3 regions of the Streptomyces sp. CNB091 genome follow, and region 3 is predicted to be linked to each of the others. Evidence: riboswitches for the same ligand, from Rfam matches in the RefSeq annotation. Region 3 holds a riboswitch; each other region holds the start of a gene.

Region 1 (4,139 bases), on a different contig from region 3:
GAGGAGACGCCGAGGAGGAACGGGTCGGCGAGCTGGTTGCGTACGAGGGCCTGGAGGACGGTGCCGATGACGGCGAGTCCGGCGCCGACGACGATGCCGAGCAGCACCCGGGGCAGCCGGACGTCCAGGACGATCGTGCGGAAGGGGCTCGCGTCCGCCTGCCCGGTCAGGATGTCGATGACCTGGCCGGGCGGGATGCGGACGGAGCCGAGGGCGAGCGCGGCGAGCACGGCGGCGGCGAGGAGCGCGGCGAGGGTGCCGACGACCAGGGTGTAGCGGAGCAGCCGCCGCGGTGCGGGGGTGCGGCAGCTCACGGGGTGGTGGCCCCCGGGTGGAGCTGGGCGGCGAGTTTGCCGACGGCGGCGGGAACGCGGACGCCGAGGACGGCGTCGGAGAGCGGCATGACCGCGAAACGCTTGTTCTTGACGGCGGGGACGTCGGCGAGGGCCGGGTCGGTGAGGAGGCGCTTCTTCTTCTGTTCGACGGTGGTGGCCCCGTAGTCGTAGATCACGATGGCCTCGGGCTTGCGTGCGACGACGTTCTCCCAGGAGGCGTCGCCGAAGGGCTTGTCGAGGTCGGCGAAGACGTTGGTGCCGCCGGCCCGCTCGATCAGTTCGTTGCCGATGCCCTCTCCGCCCGCGGTGAAGGCGGTCTTGTCGCCGCTGTCGTAGACGAAGACGGAGACGGGCTTCAGGCCGGCGAGCTTCTTGGCGGTGGCGGCGTTGTCGGCCTTGGCCTGCTTGATCCAGGCCTCGGCGCGGTCGGTGACGCCGAAGGTGCGGCCGAGCTCGCGGATCTCGTCGTAGAGGGTGTCCATGGGCTGGTCGCCCTTGGTGCAGCTCTCGGTGTTGAGCCGGCTCTCGATGCCGGACTTCTTCAGCGCCGCGCGCCCGCGCCCGTCGCCTGCCGCGAACGCGCTGGCGTACCCGCCGTAGACGAAGTCGGGGTTCGTGGCGAGGACCTGCTCGTAGGAGGGGTACTCCTTGGCGATGACCGGGACGGACGCGTAGTCCTCCGCGTACTTCGGCAGGACCTGGTCGTCGAGGTAGGCGGTGCCGACGAGGGATTTCGCCAGGCCCAGCTCCAGCATGATCTCGGTGACGTGCTGGTTCATGGTGACGACGCGCTTCGGCGGGGCCTCGAACGTGGTGGTGACACCGCAGTTCTTCACGGTGTACGGGAATCCGTCGCTCTTCGCCACGGCCCTGTCCCCGGTGGCGGCGGCGTCGCCGTCGGAGGAGGAGCAGGCGGTGAGGGCGAGCGGGAGCAGCACGGCGGCGGCTATGAGCGCGGGGGTGCGCCGGGACATGGCGAGGCCTCTCCGGGGGATTTCCGCGTCCCCTGGTCGATGCGAGAAGGCGGCGGGCCAGTTCCTGACTTCCGGGCCGCCCTCCGGTGCGACGTCGTCCGCTGGGGAGTCGTCCGCGTGGGAGGGGGCCCGGTCACAGTGGCGGGACCGTGCCGGATTCGCACCGGCTTCCTGGTTCCTGCTGCCTTGTTGGGTCTGGGAGCAGTGTGCCAGACCCGTGCGGGGGCCCTGCGGGGGCACCCTCGTAGGTCCCTGGCTGGGTCCCTGGTGGGTCCCTGGTGGGTCCCTCGTGAGTCCCTGGTGGGTCCCTCGTGAGTCCCTGGTGGGTCCCTCGTGAGTCCCTGGTGGGTCAGTACGCCTCGACGACCCGCACGTCTTCCTCGGTGATCTCGCCGTCCACGATGCGGTACGAGCGGAACTGGAAGGGTCCGGCGTCGTCGGTGTCGGCGGTGGAGACCAGGACGTAGTGGGCGCCGGGCTCGTTGGCGTAGGTGACGTCGGTGCGGGAGGGGTAGGCCTCGGTCGCCGTGTGCGAGTGGTAGACGATCACGGGCTCCTCGTCGCGGTCGTCCATCGCGCGGTAGAGCTTGAGGAGGTCGGCCGAGTCGAACTCGTAGAACGTGGGCGAGCGGGCGGCGTTGAGCATCGGGATGAAGCGCTCGGGGCGGTCCGTCCCGGCCGGGCCCGCGACCACTCCGCACGCCTCGTCGGGGTGGTCGGCGCGGGAGTGGGCGACGATCTGGTCGTAGAGCGTCTGGGTGATGGTCAGCATGGCGCCAGGATATGCGGGCGGCCCCTTCCGTACCGGTGGGTGGTACGGAAGGGGCCGCATGCTGGACACGTCGGCCGTTGGGGCGGCCGGGGCGGTCCGGGAGGGGGCGGTGTGGGGCCCGCCCCCGGGTCAGTGGTGGGGCTCGGTGGTGGTCTTCTTCTCCGGGGTGCGCGCCTGGAGCGCCCGGTAGGAGACGAAGAGGATGAGCGCCCACAGGGGTGCGCAGTAGAGCGAGATCCTGGCGTCCTCGTCGATCGCCATCATGACGATGACCATGCCGATGAACAGGAGCGCGAACCAGCTCGTGTACGGGGCTCCGGGGGCCTTGAACGAGGACTGCGGGAGCAGACCGGCGTCGGCCATGCGGCGGTAGCGGATCTGGCTGCACAGGATCATGATCCAGGCCCACATGCCGGAGATGGTGGCGAAGGAGACGACGTAGTTGAACGCCTCGCCGGGCCACTGGTAGTTGATCCCGACGCCGACGAGCATCAGGGCGGCGGAGAACGTGGTGCCCACGAGCGGCAGGCCGTTCTTCGTCAGCTTGGTGAAGGCGCGGGGGCCCTGGCCGTTGAGGGCGAGGTCGCGGAGCATGCGGCCGGTGGAGTACATGCCAGAGTTGCAGGAGGAGAGCGCGGCGGTGAGGACGACGAAGTTGACGACGGCGGCGCCGACGCTGAACCCCATCTCCTCGAAGGCCTTCACGAACGGGGAGACGCCGGGTTTGAAGGTGGACCACGGCACGACCGAGAGGATCATGATCAGCGCGCCGACGTAGAAGACGGCGATGCGCCACGGCACGGTGTTGATGGCCTTGGGCAGCACGGTCCCGGGGTCCTTGGACTCCCCGGCGGTGACGCCGACGAGTTCCACGGCGAGGAAGGCGAACATGACGATCTGGAGCGTCATGAGCGTGCCGGTGATGCCGTTGGGGAAGAAGCCGCCGTCGTTCCAGAGGTTGGCGACGGTGGCGGTGTCGCCGGCGTCGGAGAATCCGACGGTGAGGACGCCCGCGCAGATCAGGATCATGCCGATGATCGCGGTGACCTTGACCATGGAGAACCAGAACTCCAGCTCACCGAAGAGCTTCACGGAGATCAGGTTGGCGCCGTACAGAATGACGGTGAACACCAGGGCGGACAGCCACTGCGGAATGTTCCACCAGTACGTCATATAGGTGGCGGCGGCGGTGACTTCGGTGATTCCGGTGACGACCCAGAAGAGCCAGTAGGTCCAGCCGGTCACGAATCCGAAGAACGGGCCGAGGAATTCCCGGGCGTACTCCGAGAAGGAACCGGAGACCGGGCGGTACATGAGGAGTTCGCCCAGGGCCCGCATGATGAAGAAGATGACCAGGCCCGCGATGACGTAGGCCAGGACGAGGCTGGGTCCGGCCCGGTCGATGGCTTTGCCCGCGCCGAGGAAGAGCCCGGTGCCGATGGCTCCGCCGATGGCGATCATCTGGATCTGACGAGCGCCCAGACCGCGCTGGTATCCCTCGCCACTGGTCCCGGATCCCCCGGCGTCGCCGCCGGGCCGGCCCTTGTCGGCCTGTCCCTCGTCGACCTGCGCCGATGTCATGGTGGTGCGCCTTTCTCCACGCCGATCCGCGCCTCACAAGGCCGCGGATCAGGTCCTGATCCCCCCGGATATGGATGGAGTGCCGCCGGCGTTCGGCCGGTTCGTGGCGCCCCCGGGAACAGGGGTGGCGTTCCCGGGCGGTCGTGAAGATTTAACACGGCCGTCGCGGGACACGATGGGACATTCTGTGGCGCACGACACAGGAAAAAGCGGGCAAGGGGTTCTGTCTGGCACGAAAAGGCCGGATCATTTGGTGTGATCTTTATGCGGATCTGAGCGTCCGTTGAGCGAACGCAGAGGGCGCCCGCCCCGGCACGGCGGGCGGGCGGGCGCCCTCTGCGTTCACGGCTTTACCGCTTTACCGCTTTACGGCATGAGCGTCTCGACGAGCGTTTCCTGGAGTGCGCCGAGCCAGAGGTAGGCCATCACCATCGGCTTGCGCGGATCGGCGTCGGGGAGCCGGTAGAGCGAGCCCTC
Region 2 (4,139 bases), on a different contig from region 3:
CCGGAGAGCGTCAAACTGCACGAGACGCCGTACGTCGAGTCCAAGCTCGTCGCCCCGGCCTCGCTCTTCGCGACCAAGGAGGAGAAGGCCGAACTGGCCGCCGCCGGAGTCGGCCCCGAGGGCGGCATCCGCAAGGAGGCGGCGGAGACGGGGAGCCGGACATGACGGTCGCGGACGTGCGACGGGTGGCCGGACGGATCCGCTGGTACGTCCGTGAGCTGACCGGCGAGTCGACGTACGACCGCTATGTGGCGCACGCGAGGGCCCACGATCCGGACACGCCGGTGATGAGCCGTCGCGCCTTCGAACGCGGCCGCATGGACGCCCGCGAGGCGGATCCGCGCGAGGGCTTCCGCTGCTGCTGAGCACCCACCGGCCGGAGATCGGGCCGCCGCACCCCTTCCACGGGTGCGGCGGTCCCTTTTCGCACCCTCGAACGGACTTCGGCGCCGCTCGATTTCCCGGTGCACGGAACCCTCACCGTACGAAAGGATGTGCCCATGACATCGCATCCCCGGCCGCCCCGGCTCCGTCCCGTACTCACGACCTTGGCGCTGGCGCTGAGCCTGGCGGCGGCGACGGGCTGCGGCACCCAGGTGGCGACCGGCACGGAGACGGCGGACCGGAGCGCCTCGGCGGACCCCGCGCCCGACCGGGCGGAGCTGGAGGCGCGGGCGCTGGCCGCGCAGACCGTCGCGGAGCACGTGTGGGTGACCGAAGTCCCGGGGTACGCCCTGGCCCGCCAGTCGGTCGGGGTGATCGGCGACGACGGGTTCGGCAGCGTCTACACCACGCCCGACGGCGGGCAGATCCAGCTGCGGGTGGAGCGCCGGGCGCACGCCGGGGCCGACTGTACGAAGGACCCCGCGCCCGCCGGCGGCCAGGAGCCCCTGAAGACGTGCGAGCGGGACGGTGACCAGTGGTACCGGGCCACGGATTCGGGCCACGCGTACGCACGGGAGCAGGGCGGACTCGTGGTCACCGTGAGCGGGGCGCCCGACGAGGTGGACCGGGCTACGCTGCGGTCGGCGGCACGGGCCGCCCACCGCGCCGACGACCGCGAGCTGGACCAGGTGCTGCCGCCTGCCGACGGGGCCGGGGGGCGGCAGCCGGTCGAACGCGGCGACCTGCCGCCGGTGGGCGACGGCGCCCCGAACAACGACGTGGGAGCGAGCGGCTGACAGGGGAGCGAGCGGCTGACGTAGAAGCGAGTGGCCGACGTAGGAGCTGACTTGGGGACGAGTGGCTGATGGACCTGACGATCAGAGCGGCGGAGCCCGGCGAGTACGCGGTCCTCGGCGAGATCATCGCCCAGGCGTATCTCGGCGACGGTCTGCTGGACGGCCCGCGGGACCCGTATCTGCTCAAACTGCGGGCGGTGGAGCAGCGTGCGGCCGAGGCCGAGGTCCTCGTCGCGCTCGACGTGGACGGGTCGGTGCTCGGCGGCGTGACGTATGCCGCACCCGGCACCCCGTGGCGCGACATCGCCGGTCCGGACGAGGCCGAGTTCCGGATGCTGGCGGTGGCCCGCGAGGGGCGTGGGCGGGGCGTGGGAGAGGCTCTCGTGCGGGCGTGCGCCGAGCGCGCCCGGTCCGCCGACGACGTGCGGGCGCTGGTGCTGTCGACGCAGCCGGGCATGCTCGGAGCCCATAGGATCTACCGTCGGCTCGGCTTCGTACGGACCCCCGAACGGGACTGGGAACCGGTGCCGGGACTACGGCTCATGACCTTCCGGCTGGAGCTGGAGGCGCCCTCCTGAGGGGCGCGTTGAATCGTCGCGACACAACATGTGGGGGCCGCTTCATCCGACGGCCCCCACATGTATGCTCGACCTCGCTGTCGCCGCAGGGGAATCCGGTGCGAATCCGGAACTGTCCCGCAACGGTGTGATCGGTGTGCTTTTGCGCACCCGCAAGTCCGAAGACCTGTCGACAGCGCGTCCGGCTCGACCGAACCGGACGCCAGACGTCCGGGTCTCGCGGATAGGCCGGTGGACGCCGTCAGCTGTGCTGCCCTGCCCCGGGTTTCGCGCTGCCCGGCTTCCCCGCCTGCCGCCGGCCCCTGCCGAGCGAGGGAAAGCCCAGTGACCATCGCGCCCGCCGATCCGGTTTCAGCCACCGAATCCGCTGCCTCCACCCCGTCCGGAGCAGGCACGAACGACGGACCCGGGACCGCCCTGCTGCGGACCCTGACCGACCTCACCGTCGATCTTCCCGACACCGACCCCGGACGGGTCGCCGCCGCCGCGCTGCGCGGACGCAACGCCCGCTCCGACGAGGCCGAGCTGCGCTCGCTGGCCACCGAGGCCGCCGCGGGGCTCATCTCCGAGGACCCGGCGTACTCCCGGCTGGCAGCCAGGCTGCTGACCCGCTCGATCGCGGACGAGGCCGCGGGCCAGGGTGCGACGTCCTTCTCCGCCTCGGTCGCCGTGGGCCACCGTGAGGGCCTGATCGCGGAGCGCACCGCCGCGTTCGTCGCGCTCCACTCGGCCGCACTGGACAAGCTCGTCGAGCAGGCCCTGACGGACGGCGCCGACGACCGCTTCGGCTACTTCGGTCTGCGGACGCTGCACAGCCGCTACCTGCTGCGCCACCCGATCACCCGGCAGGTCATCGAGACCCCGCAGCACTTCATGCTGCGCGTGGCCGCGGGCCTCGCCGAGGACGAGTCGGTGCGGGCGCTGGACGAGGTCGCCGCGCTCTACGGGCTGATGAGCCGGCTGGACTACCTCCCCTCCTCCCCCACGCTCTTCAACTCCGGCACCCGGCACCCGCAGATGTCCTCCTGCTATCTGCTGGACTCGCCCAAGGACGAGCTGGACTCGATCTACGACCGCTACCACCAGGTGGCGCGGCTCTCCAAGCACGCGGGCGGCATCGGTCTTTCGTACTCCCGCATCCGCGCCCGGGGTTCGCTGATCCGGGGCACCAACGGGCACTCCAACGGCATCGTGCCGTTCCTGAAGACGCTGGACGCCTCCGTCGCGGCGGTGAACCAGGGCGGCCGGCGCAAGGGCGCGGCGGCGGTCTACCTGGAGACCTGGCACGCGGACATCGAGGAGTTCCTGGAGCTCCGCGACAACACGGGCGAGGACCAGCGGCGTACGCACAACCTGAACCTGGCGCACTGGATCCCGGACGAGTTCATGCGCCGGGTCGACGCGGACACCGAGTGGTCGCTGTTCTCCCCCGCCGACGTGCCCGAGCTGGTCGACCTGTGGGGCGACGCGTTCGACGCGGCCTACCGGGCGGCCGAGGCCAAGGGCCTGGCCCGCAGGACGATTCCGGCGCGTGAGCTGTACGGCAGGATGATGCGGACCCTCGCGCAGACCGGCCAGGGCTGGATGACGTTCAAGGACGCCTCCAACCGGACCGCGAACCAGACCGCCGAGCCGGGCCGGGTCGTGCACTCCTCCAACCTGTGCACGGAGATCCTCGAAGTCACGGACGACGGCGAGACGGCCGTCTGCAACCTGGGCTCGGTCAACCTCGGCGCGTTCGTGGCGGACGGCTCGATCGACTGGGACCGCCTGGACTCCACGGTCCGTACCGCGGTGACCTTCCTGGACCGGGTCGTCGACATCAACTTCTACCCGACCGAGCAGGCCGGGCGCTCCAACTCCCGCTGGCGGCCGGTGGGCCTGGGCGCGATGGGCCTCCAGGACGTCTTCTTCCAGCTGCGGCTGCCCTTCGACTCCCCCGAGGCCCGCGCGCTCTCCACGAAGATCTCCGAGCGGATCATGCTGGCCGCCTACGAGGCGTCCTGCGACCTGGCGGAGCGCTCCGGCCCGCTGCCGGCCTGGTCCGAGACCCGGGCGGCGCGCGGGGTGCTGCACCCCGACCACTACGCCACCGGGCTGAACTGGCCGGAGCGCTGGGACGCCCTGCGCGCCCGGATCGCGAAGACCGGGATGCGCAACTCGCTGCTGCTGGCCATCGCCCCGACCGCCACGATCGCCTCGATCGCCGGGGTGTACGAGTGCATCGAGCCGCAGGTCTCCAACCTGTTCAAGCGCGAGACGCTCAGCGGTGAGTTCCTCCAGGTCAACGCCTACCTGGTGGACGAGCTGAAGAAGCTCGGCGTGTGGGACGCCCGCACCCGTGAGGCGCTGCGCGAGGCGAGCGGCTCCGTGCAGGGCT
Region 3 (4,139 bases):
CGACTGGCGCCACCGCCGCGCCGACATCTGTGAACGCCTGATCGTCCAGGAGCTCGCACCGGGGCAGTGCGGAGCCTTCCTCGTGTGGGGCGACCCGTCCTTGTACGACAGCACTCTCGCGATCCTCGACGACATCCGAGGCCGCGGAACGGTGGAATTCAGTCACGAGGTGATCCCCGGCATCAGCAGTGTCTCCGCCCTCGCCGCCCGGCACAGCGTCACCCTGAACCGGGTCGGCCGCCCCATCCACATCACCCCCGGGCGACGTCTCGCCCAGGGATTCCCCGAGGACTGCGACCTTGTCGTGATGCTCGACGGACATGAGAGCTTCACGCAGCTGACGGGCAGGGGATGGTGGATCCACTGGGGCGCCTACATCGGGACCCCGGAGGAGATCCTGGTCTCCGGCCCGCTGGACGAGGTGGCCGGCCGGATCAGCGGGCTGCGTGCGGAGGCGCGTGAACGGCACGGCTGGATCATGGACACCTACCTGCTGAGCCGACCGCCCGGCGCGGGCGGCGACTGACGGCCGATGCCTGACGGCCGGTGGCTGACGGCCGGTGGCTGACGGCCGATGACTGACGGGTCCACGTCGAGGCGCGGGCGGCGAGGGCCTCCGCACCCCGTCGTCGGACCAACAGGGGCGTCAGGGGTGTGGGGGAGTGCCAGGGGTGTCAGCGCCGGGTCTCATGCGCCCTGATCACGCCGAGCCCGTGCCCCAGGCTCGGGCATTCGGCGGTGAGGTCGTCGCCCCGCACCAGGTAGTCGTGCACCCGGCCGTCCGCCGGTCGTTCGATCGCGCGATACAGCGTGCCGTTCACGGTGATCGTCCAGTCGTCGCCGTCCTGGGCCCACCCGACTGTCTTCTTCATCTGGCGTATTCCGTTTCCTCGGTCGGCCTCGCCGTGGGTCGGCGGCCGTGTAGTGGGAAGAAGAACGGCTTGTGACGCTCGGTGGTTCCGCAGTCCCTACGCCATTCGGTTACATCTGTGTCACTGTCACGTCCAGTGGACGCGCCCGACCTGACCGGTGGTCAGCACGCGGTTGACGAACGGCCGAACGAGCGGAGAACGGGCGTGGCCCGGCGCGGCGTCCCGCCGTGACGGAGTCCGAGCCGGCGTCGGGGGAGTTCACCGACCCGTGTCCCACGTCACCATCCGAAGTGTGAACAACGGTGTGCGCGGGCCGGGCGTCCGCTTAGGCTGATCGGCGCAGCTGGTTCGCCCTGTCCGCCAGGCAGGGTGTCGTAAGAGGGAACCCGGTGGGAATCCGGGACTGCCCCGCAGCGGTGAGTGGGAACGACCGCCGTCATACGCACTGGGCCCGGCCGGGTCTGGGAAGCGACGGTCATTAGGTGTCTGCCCCGGCAGACGTGCCCGCGAGTCCGAAGACCTGCCCGTTGCCCGCACGCGACCGTTCGCGTGCGGAGATCTCGGTGACCTCGTGGGCGGGTCGGCGTAACCACCGGGCGGACGGACACGGTTCCACGTGTCCCGGTCTCCGCCCGGTGCGTCATCCCTCCGCGTCCGCGTCCCGTCCCGGGGTCTGTCCCGCAGACACGCTCGCGAAGGAGAGTCACGTGACAGCGAAGCCCGCAGCCGCGGCAGCACAGGCCACCGTGTACGGCTACCCCCGCCAGGGCCGGAACCGTGAACTGAAGAAGGCCATCGAGGGCTACTGGAAGGGCCGCGTCGACGCCGACGCCCTCCGGGAGACCGCCGCCGAGCTGCGCCGGGGGACCTGGCAGCGGCTCGTCGAGACCGGGGTCCACGAGGTGCCGACCGGTGATTTCTCGTACTACGACCATGTCCTGGACACCAGCGTCATGGTCGGCGCCGTCCCCGAGCGGCACCGCGAGGCCGTCGACGCCGACGCCCTCGACGGCTACTTCGCCATGGCCCGGGGCACGCAGGACGTCGCCCCGCTGGAGATGACGAAGTGGTTCGACACCAACTACCACTATCTGGTCCCGGAGTTGGGCCCGGATGCGGAGTTCGCCGCCGACTCCGCCAAGCAGGTCTCGGAGTTCCAGGAGGCGCTGGCCCTCGGTCTGACGCCCCGGCCGGTGCTGGTCGGACCCATCACCTATCTCCTGCTCGCCAAGGCGGCCCCCGGGGCGGCGGCGGACTTCGAGCCGCTGACCCTCCTGGACCGGCTGCTTCCCGTGTACGCCGAGGTCCTCGCCGACCTGCGCGCGGCGGGCGCCACCTGGGTGCAGCTCGACGAACCCGCACTCGTCCAGGACCGCACCCCGGCCGAGCTGAACGCCGCCGCCCACGCCTACCGCGAGCTCGGCGGACACGCCGACCGGCCCCGACTGCTGGTCGCCTCCTACTTCGGGCGGCTCGGCGAAGCGCTGGCGGTCCTGGCCAAGGCCCCCGTCGACGGGCTGGCCCTGGACTTCACCGAGTCCGGCGCGGGGAACCTCGACGACCTCGCGGCGGCCGGCGGACTGCCCGGCAAGCGCCTGGTCGCCGGTGTCGTGAACGGCCGCAACATCTGGATCAACGACTACGAGAAGTCGCTCGCCACCCTCGGCACCCTCCTCGGCCTCGCCGGCCGGGTCGACGTCTCGGCCTCCTGCTCCCTCCTCCACGTCCCGCTGGACGCCGCCGCCGAGCAGGGCGTCGATCCGGGGATCGCCCGCTGGCTCGCCTTCGCCCAGCAGAAGACCGAGGAGATCGTCGTCCTGGCCCGCGGTCTGGGCGGCGGCACGGACGCCATCGCGGCCGAACTCGCCGCCAACCGCGCCGACCTGGCCTCCCGCACCGACGCCGCGCTCACCCGCGACCCGGCTGTCCGCGCCCGTACGGCGGCCGTCACCGACGCGGACGGCCGCCGCTCCCAGCCGTACCCGGAGCGCGCCGCCGCCCAACGTGCCCACCTCGGGCTGCCGTTGCTGCCGACGACCACCATTGGCTCGTTCCCGCAGACCACCGAAGTGCGCACCGCGCGCGCCGACCTGCGGGCGGGGCGGATCGACGAGGCCGGGTACGAGGAGCGCATCAAGGACGAGATCCGCGAGGTCCTCTCCTTCCAGGAGAAGGCCGGACTGGACGTCCTGGTGCACGGCGAGCCCGAACGCAACGACATGGTCCAGTACTTCGCCGAGCAGCTCACCGGTTACCTCGCCACCCAGCACGGCTGGGTGCAGTCCTACGGCACCCGGTACGTCCGGCCGCCGGTCCTCGCGGGCGACGTCTCGCGCCCCGGGCCGATGACGGTGCGCTGGACGACGTACGCGCAGTCGCTGACCGCACGCCCCGTCAAGGGCATGCTCACCGGCCCGGTCACCATGCTCGCCTGGTCCTTCGTCCGCGACGACCAGCCGCTCGGCGACACCGCCCGCCAGGTGGCCCTCGCCCTGCGCGACGAGGTGAACGACCTGGAGACGAGCGGAACTTCGGTGATCCAGGTCGACGAGCCCGCGCTGCGCGAGACACTGCCGCTGCGGGCGGCCGAGCACGCCGCGTACCTGGAGTGGGCGACGGAGTCCTTCCGGCTCGCCACCTCCGGGGTGCGTCCGGACACCCAGATCCACACCCACATGTGCTACGCGGAGTTCGGCGACATCGTCCAGGCCATCGACGACCTCGACGCCGACGTCATCAGCCTGGAGGCGGCCCGCTCCCATATGCAGGTCGCCCGCGAACTGGCCGCCCACGGCTACCCCCGCGAGGCGGGCCCGGGCGTCTACGACATCCACTCCCCGCGCGTCCCCAGCACCGAGGAGGCGGCGTCCCTGCTGCGCAAAGGACTTGAGGCCATCCCGGCGACACGCCTGTGGGTGAACCCGGACTGCGGCCTGAAGACCCGCGGCTGGCCCGAGACCCGGGCCTCCCTGGAGAACCTGGTCGCCGCCGCGCGGGCGATCCGCGCGGAGCTGCCCACCGAAGCGGCGTGATCCGTGCCCGGTGCGGGAGGCGGTCACCAGCGCTCCCGCACCGGGCCCTGCCCGTACGGCTCCGGAGAGGGCGCCCCCGGCCGAGGCCCCGGCTCGACGCGTCTGCGCAGGCGGGCGGGGGCTGCCGCACTCGCGTCGGCATGGGCCGTCGGCTCCGTCCCGACTACGCTCGGGGGAACGGTAGTTCGGACGCCGGTGGGTCACCCCTACGACGGCAACGCGTTCTTTGGCGCGG

Evidence for each region. Region 3 has a riboswitch for cobalamin ahead of metE (5-methyltetrahydropteroyltriglutamate--homocysteine S-methyltransferase). Riboswitches for the same ligand answer to the same signal wherever they lie in the genome.
Region 1: linked by a shared signal. The riboswitch ahead of D581_RS0117345 (ABC transporter substrate-binding protein) and the one ahead of metE (5-methyltetrahydropteroyltriglutamate--homocysteine S-methyltransferase) in region 3 are both predicted to bind cobalamin.
Region 2: linked by a shared signal. The riboswitch ahead of D581_RS0120835 (ribonucleoside-diphosphate reductase subunit alpha) and the one ahead of metE (5-methyltetrahydropteroyltriglutamate--homocysteine S-methyltransferase) in region 3 are both predicted to bind cobalamin.

The regions. Positions count from the first base shown of each region.
Region 1 covers NZ_KB898998.1:135,049-139,187, reverse strand. Annotated here, with positions in the region: gene D581_RS0117350 (iron ABC transporter permease) at 1-314, opposite strand, end outside; gene D581_RS0117345 (ABC transporter substrate-binding protein) at 311-1,309, opposite strand; cobalamin riboswitch at 1,348-1,538, opposite strand; gene D581_RS0117340 (M67 family metallopeptidase) at 1,659-2,081, opposite strand; gene D581_RS0117335 (amino acid permease) at 2,211-3,662, opposite strand; gene D581_RS0117330 (DUF2017 domain-containing protein) at 4,029-4,139, opposite strand, start outside.
Region 2 covers NZ_KB899000.1:278,539-282,677, forward strand. Annotated here, with positions in the region: gene D581_RS0120815 (carbon starvation CstA family protein) at 1-165, shown strand, start outside; gene D581_RS0120820 (YbdD/YjiX family protein) at 162-365, shown strand; gene D581_RS0120825 (hypothetical protein) at 501-1,181, shown strand; gene D581_RS0120830 (GNAT family N-acetyltransferase) at 1,250-1,759, shown strand; cobalamin riboswitch at 1,824-1,947, shown strand; gene D581_RS0120835 (ribonucleoside-diphosphate reductase subunit alpha) at 2,084-4,139, shown strand, end outside.
Region 3 covers NZ_KB899014.1:119,808-123,946, forward strand. Annotated here, with positions in the region: gene cobF (precorrin-6A synthase (deacetylating)) at 1-526, shown strand, start outside; gene D581_RS0133450 (hypothetical protein) at 675-872, opposite strand; cobalamin riboswitch at 1,200-1,414, shown strand; gene metE (5-methyltetrahydropteroyltriglutamate--homocysteine S-methyltransferase) at 1,580-3,904, shown strand.